DNA from 2 places in the Streptomyces sp. NBC_00259 genome. Region 1 is predicted to be linked to the other one. Evidence: predicted binding sites of a transcription regulator. Region 1 holds the regulator's gene; the other holds the start of a gene.
The links. Region 1 encodes HrcA, which represses chaperone genes, less so after heat shock. Its sites were predicted from a motif close to TTNGCACTCNGNNNNNCNGAGTGCNAA; they were not measured.
Positions count from the first base shown of each region.

Region 2: the regulator HrcA is predicted to act here: its motif matches at 1,459-1,485, upstream of groES (co-chaperone GroES).

Region 1 covers NZ_CP108080.1:2,521,025-2,524,432, reverse strand. The annotation lists gene OG766_RS11385 (DUF3097 domain-containing protein) at 1-100, opposite strand, end outside; gene OG766_RS11380 (MBL fold metallo-hydrolase) at 111-833, opposite strand; gene hrcA (heat-inducible transcriptional repressor HrcA) at 1,034-2,050, shown strand; gene dnaJ (molecular chaperone DnaJ) at 2,051-3,190, shown strand; gene OG766_RS11365 (nitronate monooxygenase) at 3,327-3,408, shown strand, end outside.
Region 2 covers NZ_CP108080.1:4,701,471-4,704,878, forward strand. The annotation lists gene OG766_RS21435 (class I SAM-dependent methyltransferase) at 1-176, opposite strand, end outside; gene OG766_RS21440 (polysaccharide deacetylase family protein) at 342-1,325, shown strand; gene groES (co-chaperone GroES) at 1,633-1,941, shown strand; gene groL (chaperonin GroEL) at 2,041-3,408, shown strand, end outside.

The sequences.
Region 1 (3,408 bases):
TCGAGACCTCCTCGACCACCAGGTCGGGCTCGGCGGGAACCTCCGGCACGGGAGCGGAGCGCTTCCACGGGGGCGTCAGGTCGGGGCTGTAATTGCGCACCGGGCAGACGCTACGACACCCCGAACCGCCGGGCCAGCTCATCGCGTTGGGCGCGGACGAAGCCGGCGTCCACCACCGCCCCGTGCCCCGGTACGTACACCGCGTCCTCCCCGCCCAGCGCGAGCAGCCGGTCCAGCGCCGCGGGCCAGCGGGACGCGATGGCGTCCGGGCCCGCCTGCGGCTCTCCCGACTCCTCGACCAGGTCGCCGCAGAACACGACCTCGGGACTGCCCGGCACCAGAACGGCCAGGTCGTGGCCGGTGTGGCCGGGGCCGACGTTCGCGAGCAGGACCTGGCGGCCGCCGAGGTCGAGGGTCCACTCGCCGGAGACGACGTGCTGCGGGGTGACGAGGACGTCGGTGGCCTGCGCGGCGTCCGCCGGCGGCATCCCGTGCCCGATCGCGTCGTCGCGCAGCGCGTCCCGCTCCCGCCGGAGCACGTCGTCGACGCCGACCGCTCCGTACACCTCGACCGCGGAGAACGCGGCCGTGCCGAGGACATGGTCGAAGTGCGGGTGGCTGAGCGCGATATGCGTCACACGGCGGCCGCCGAGGAGGGCCTCGGCCTGGGTGCGGAGTTCGGCTCCCTCACGGAGCGTCGAGCCCGTGTCGATCATCAGCGCCGCGCTCCCGCCGACGACGAGGCCGACGGTCGCATCCCAGACGGGCAGGCGGCGCCGGCCGACGCCGTCGGCGAGGCGTTCCCATCCCGGCTCTTCCCAAGCGACGTCCATACCCTGACGCTATCCCGGGGCGACCAGCGGCGTCATGGCATGTCGTGGCGGGTGTCACGGAACGGTTGGGTGTTCGGTCGCCCTTGCTAGGGGTGTACCTCCCCGCCGTACACTGGGCCGGGGAAAGCTGGCACTCAAACAGGGTGAGTGCCAGGCAGGACCGCCGGACCGACGAGGAACACAGCTGGAGGTGTGCGGCCATGCTCAGCGAACGCAGACTCGAGGTGCTGCGCGCCATCGTCCAGGACTACGTCGGGACGGAGGAGCCGGTGGGCTCCAAGGCTCTCACCGAGCGCCACCGGCTGGGTGTCTCGCCGGCGACCGTGCGCAACGACATGGCGGTGCTGGAGGAGGAGGGGTTCATTGCCCAGCCCCACACCAGTGCCGGCCGGATCCCCACCGACAAGGGCTATCGCCTCTTCGTGGACAGGCTGGCGGGCGTCAAGCCGCTGTCGACACCCGAGCGGCGCGCGATCCAGAACTTCCTGGACGGAGCCGTCGACCTCGACGACGTCGTGGCGCGCACCGTGCGGCTGCTGGCTCAGCTGACCCGGCAGGTCGCGGTCGTCCAGTACCCGTCCCTGACCCGTTCGACCGTGCGGCACGTCGAGCTGCTGGCGCTGGCCCCGGCCCGTCTGATGCTGGTGCTGATCACGGACACGGGGCGGGTGGAGCAGCGGCACGTGGACTGCCCGGCGCCGTTCTCCGACACCTCGCTCGCGGATCTGCGGGCCCGGCTCAACAGCCGGGTCGTGGGGCGGCGCTTCACGGATGTGCCGCAGCTGGTGCAGGACCTTCCGGACTCCTTCGAGCCGGAGGACCGCGGCACCGTCACGACGGTCCTCGCGACCCTCCTCGAAACGCTCGTGGAGGAGACCGAGGAGCGGCTGATGATCGGCGGCACCGCCAATCTGACGCGCTTCGGCCATGACTTCCCGCTGACCATCCGGCCCGTGCTGGAGGCGTTGGAGGAGCAGGTCGTGCTGCTGAAGCTGCTCGGCGAGGCCAAGGATTCGGGCATGACCGTACGGATCGGGCACGAGAACGCCCATGAGGGACTCAACTCCACGTCCGTCGTCGCGGTCGGCTACGGTTCGGGCGACGAGGCAGTCGCCAAACTCGGCGTGGTCGGACCGACCCGCATGGACTACCCCGGAACGATGGGAGCGGTACGCGCAGTGGCACGTTACGTCGGACAGATCCTGGCGGAGTCGTAAGTGGCCACGGACTACTACGCCGTACTCGGCGTGCGCCGCGACGCATCTCAGGACGAGATCAAGAAGGCTTTCCGGCGGCTTGCGCGGGAGCTTCACCCGGACGTGAATCCGGACCCGAAGACGCAGGAGCGCTTCAAGGAGATCAACGCCGCGTACGAGGTGTTGTCGGACCCGCAGAAGAAGCAGGTCTACGACCTCGGTGGTGACCCGCTGTCCGCGGCCGGAGGCGCCGGCGGCGCGGGCGGCTTCGGCGCGGGCGGCTTCGGCAACTTCTCCGACATCATGGACGCGTTCTTCGGGACCGCGTCCCAGCGTGGGCCGAGGTCGCGGACGCGGCGCGGCCAGGACGCGATGATCCGGCTGGAGATCGAGCTCAGCGAGTCGGCCTTCGGCACGACGAAGGACATCCAGGTCGACACGGCCGTCGTGTGCACGACCTGCTCGGGCGAGGGCGCCGCGCCGGGTACGTCGGCGCAGACGTGTGACATGTGCCGCGGCCGCGGTGAGGTCTCCCAGGTCACCCGGTCCTTCCTGGGCCAGGTCATGACCTCGCGGCCGTGCCCCCAGTGCCAGGGCTTCGGCACCGTCGTCCCGACCCCGTGCCCGGAGTGCGCGGGCGACGGCCGGGTCCGCTCGCGCCGCACCCTGACGGTGAAGATCCCCGCAGGTGTCGACAACGGCACCCGTATCCAGCTCGCCGGTGAGGGTGAGGTCGGCCCGGGCGGCGGTCCCGCCGGTGATCTGTACGTCGAGATCCACGAGCTGCCGCACCCGGTGTTCCAGCGCCGCGGCGACGATCTGCACTGCACGGTGACGATCCCGATGACGGCGGGCGCGCTCGGCACGAAGGTGCCGCTGGAGACGCTCGACGGCATGGAGGAGGTCGACATCCGCCCGGGCACCCAGTCCGGCCAGTCCATCCCGCTCCACGGACGCGGCATCACCCATCTGCGCGGTGGCGGGCGCGGCGATCTGATCGTCCACGTCGAGGTGCAGACCCCGTCGAAGATGGACCCGGAGCAGGAAAGGCTGCTGCGGGAGCTGGCGAAGCTGCGGGGCGAGGAGCGACCGCTGGGTCAGTTCCAGCCGGGGCAGCAGGGGCTGTTCTCCCGTCTGAAGGACGCGTTCAACGGTAGGTGAGCGGCCTCGCTCACCGGGCGCCGCGGGGGTACGGGACATCGTCCCGTACCCCCGCGGCATGCCGGAGCCCTGTCCCCGCCGTGGTCGTGGTGGGCGGGATTCGGCCGCGGGGGCCGGACGTGGCACCATGCGGGGCATGTCCTCCGCGCTCACCGATCTCTGCCGTTGTCCGATCGTGCAGGCCCCCATGGCCGGTGGTGCTTCCTGCCCCGATCTCG
Region 2 (3,408 bases), 2.2 Mb from region 1:
AGCCGTGCCTGCGTGAGCGCTGCCGAGACCAGCTCGGCCGGGTGCTCGCGGCGCAGCCGGGTGGCTACGGCGAGTTCCTGTCCCGGGTCGTAGTCGCGCAGCGCGGCGAGCAGGGCCTGTCCTTCGTCGCCGAGCAGCGGGGCGAGGTGGGGGGAGGGGGAGGCGGCGTCGTTCACCCGGCCATTGTCGGCCAGGCGGGGGATGGTGCGCGCCGGGCGGCGGTGTCGGGGCCTCGTGGGGGAGCGGCGCTGACAGGATGCGACGCCATGCAGCTAGTACGACAAAAGGACAAAAAGACAGCAATTCGGTGCAGGCGGACGTGGGTGTGTGCGCTGCTTGCCATGGCTGTCGGCTCGGGCTGTGCCGCCGAGCCGCCGGACGGCGGCAGCGGTGGCGGTGTCGGTGGCGGGTCCAGGGCCGCCGGCTCCAGCTCCGCGGTCAAGCCCGCGCACGGCCAGCAGCGGTCGAAGGAGAGCGGCGAGAAGGGAGCCGGGGAGGAGGCCGGGAAAAAGGCGAGGAAGGAAGCCGGGAAGGAGGCGAGGGAGGGGGCCGAGCGGGCCGATCCCGCCGAGGCGCTCGCCGCGTACGCGCAGCGCATGAAGAAGACGCAGGCGGCCCGTGCCGCGGCCGCCAAGCGGTGGCGCCTCAAGCAGACCCCGCTGCTCGCGCCGGCGCCCCCCGCCAGGAAGCCGAAGATCACCACCCGCAAGGGCTTCGAGGTCGACCACCAGAAGGGGCTGCCGCCGGTCTTCACCACCGTGCCCACCAAGAAGAAGATCGTCTTCCTGACGATCGACGACGGCGCGGAGAAGGATCCCGAGCTGCTGCGGATGATGAGCGAGCTGGAGATCCCGTACAGCGCGTTCCTGACCGACTACGTCGTACGCGACAACTACGGCTACTTCGAGAAGATGCAGGACCGCGGGGTCGCCCTGCACAACCACACCCTCAACCACCGCTACATGCCGGCGCTTTCGTACGCGAAGCAGAAGAAGGAGATCTGCGAGCAGCAGGCGAAGATCGAGAAGCGGTTCGGGAAGCGGCCACGGCTCTTCCGTCCGCCGTACGGAAGCTACAACGAGGACACCCTGCGGGCCGCGAAGTCGTGCGGCGTGAAGGCGGTACCCCTCTGGGCGGCGGAAGCCTTCCCTGACCACATGGAGTGGCGCGAGTGGGACCGGGACCTGCACCCCGGCGACATCATCCTCACGCACTTCCGGGGCAAGGCGGAGTGGAAGGGCAGCATGGCGGACATGATCCGCAACGTGATGAAGGTCGTCACGGCGAAGGGCTACGCGGTGGCGCGGCTGGAGGACTACGTGTGACGCGCACCGCGCGGGGGGCGCGGGGCCGAACCGCCTCGCCCTGCGCGCGGGGCACGGGGCCGGACCTCGCCGGCCTCCGCACGGGGCAGAGGGGTCGAAACTTCGCCGGGAGCGGGCCGAAACGCGCAGTGGATTGGCACTCCGCTTGACCGAGTGCTAATCGCAGTCATAGTCTCGGCTCTGGCACTCCCCACCGGAGAGTGCCAACACAGCGACGGGCAGGTCCGGCACCCGCGACGACGGATCGACCTGGTCGCCACCTCAGACAGTTGAACCCCGTGAGATCTCCGAAGGGGGAGGTCGGATCGTGACGACCACCAGCTCCAAGGTTGCCATCAAGCCGCTCGAGGACCGCATTGTGGTCCAGCCGCTCGACGCCGAGCAGACCACCGCGTCTGGTCTGGTGATTCCGGACACCGCCAAGGAGAAGCCCCAGGAGGGCGTCGTCCTGGCTGTCGGCCCGGGCCGCTTCGAGAACGGCGAGCGTCTTCCGCTCGACGTGAAGACCGGCGATGTCGTGCTCTACAGCAAGTACGGCGGCACCGAGGTGAAGTACAACGGCGAGGAGTACCTCGTCCTCTCGGCCCGCGACGTGCTCGCGATCGTCGAGAAGTAATTCACCGGCAGATTTGCTTTGAACTGCGCCCCTGGCCCCCGCTACTGATGAAGCCGGGTGCCCGGGGCGCAGCTCGTTTGAGAGGACTTGAGAAGCTCCATGGCGAAGATCCTGAAGTTCGACGAGGACGCCCGTCGCGCCCTTGAGCGCGGCGTCAACAAGCTCGCCGACACGGTCAAGGTGACGATCGGCCCCAAGGGCCGCAACGTCGTGATCGACAAGAAGTTCGGCGCCCCCACCATCACCAACGACGGTGTCACGATCGCCCGCGAGGTCGAGATCGAGGACCCGTACGAGAACCTCGGCGCCCAGCTGGTGAAGGAGGTGGCGACCAAGACCAACGACATCGCGGGTGACGGCACCACCACCGCCACCGTGCTCGCCCAGGCCCTGGTCCGCGAGGGTCTGCGCAACGTCGCCGCCGGTGCCTCCCCGGCCGCCCTGAAGAAGGGCATCGACGCCGCGGTCAAGGCCGTCTCCGACGAGCTGATCGCCACCGCGCGTCCGATCGAGGAGAAGTCCGACATCGCCGCCGTCGCCGCGCTGTCCGCCCAGGACCAGCAGGTCGGCGAGCTCATCGCCGAGGCGATGGACAAGGTAGGCAAGGACGGTGTCATCACCGTCGAGGAGTCCAACACCTTCGGTCTGGAGCTGGACTTCACCGAGGGCATGGCCTTCGACAAGGGCTACCTGTCGCCGTACATGGTGACCGACCAGGAGCGTATGGAGGCCGTCCTCGACGACCCGTACATCCTGATCCACCAGGGCAAGATCTCCTCCATCCAGGACCTGCTCCCGCTGCTGGAGAAGATCATCCAGGCCGGCGCCTCCAAGCCGCTCCTGATCATCGCCGAGGACGTCGAGGGCGAGGCGCTCTCCACCCTCGTCGTCAACAAGATCCGCGGCACGTTCAACGCGGTCGCGGTCAAGGCCCCCGGCTTCGGTGACCGCCGCAAGGCGATGCTGCAGGACATGGCCACCCTCGCCGGTGCCACCGTCATCGCCGAGGAAGTCGGCCTCAAGCTCGACCAGGCCGGTCTGGACGTGCTGGGCTCCGCCCGCCGTGTCACCGTCACCAAGGACGACACCACGATCGTCGACGGCGGCGGCAACAGCGGCGACGTGGCCGGCCGCATCAACCAGATCAAGGCCGAGATCGAGGCCACGGACTCCGACTGGGACCGCGAGAAGCTCCAGGAGCGCCTCGCGAAGCTGGCCGGCGGCGTGTGCGTGATCAAGGTCGGCGCCGCCACCGAGGTGGAGCTGAAGGAGAAGAAGCACCGTCTGGAGGACGCCATCTCCGCGACCCGCGCCGCGGTCGAGGAGGGCATCGTCTCCGGTGGTGGCTCCGCGCTCGTCCACGCCGTGAAGGTCCTGGAGGGCAACCTCGGCAAGACCGGCGACGAGGCCACCGGTGTCGCGGTCGTCCGCCGCGCCGCCGTCGAGCCGCTGCGCTGGATCGCCGAG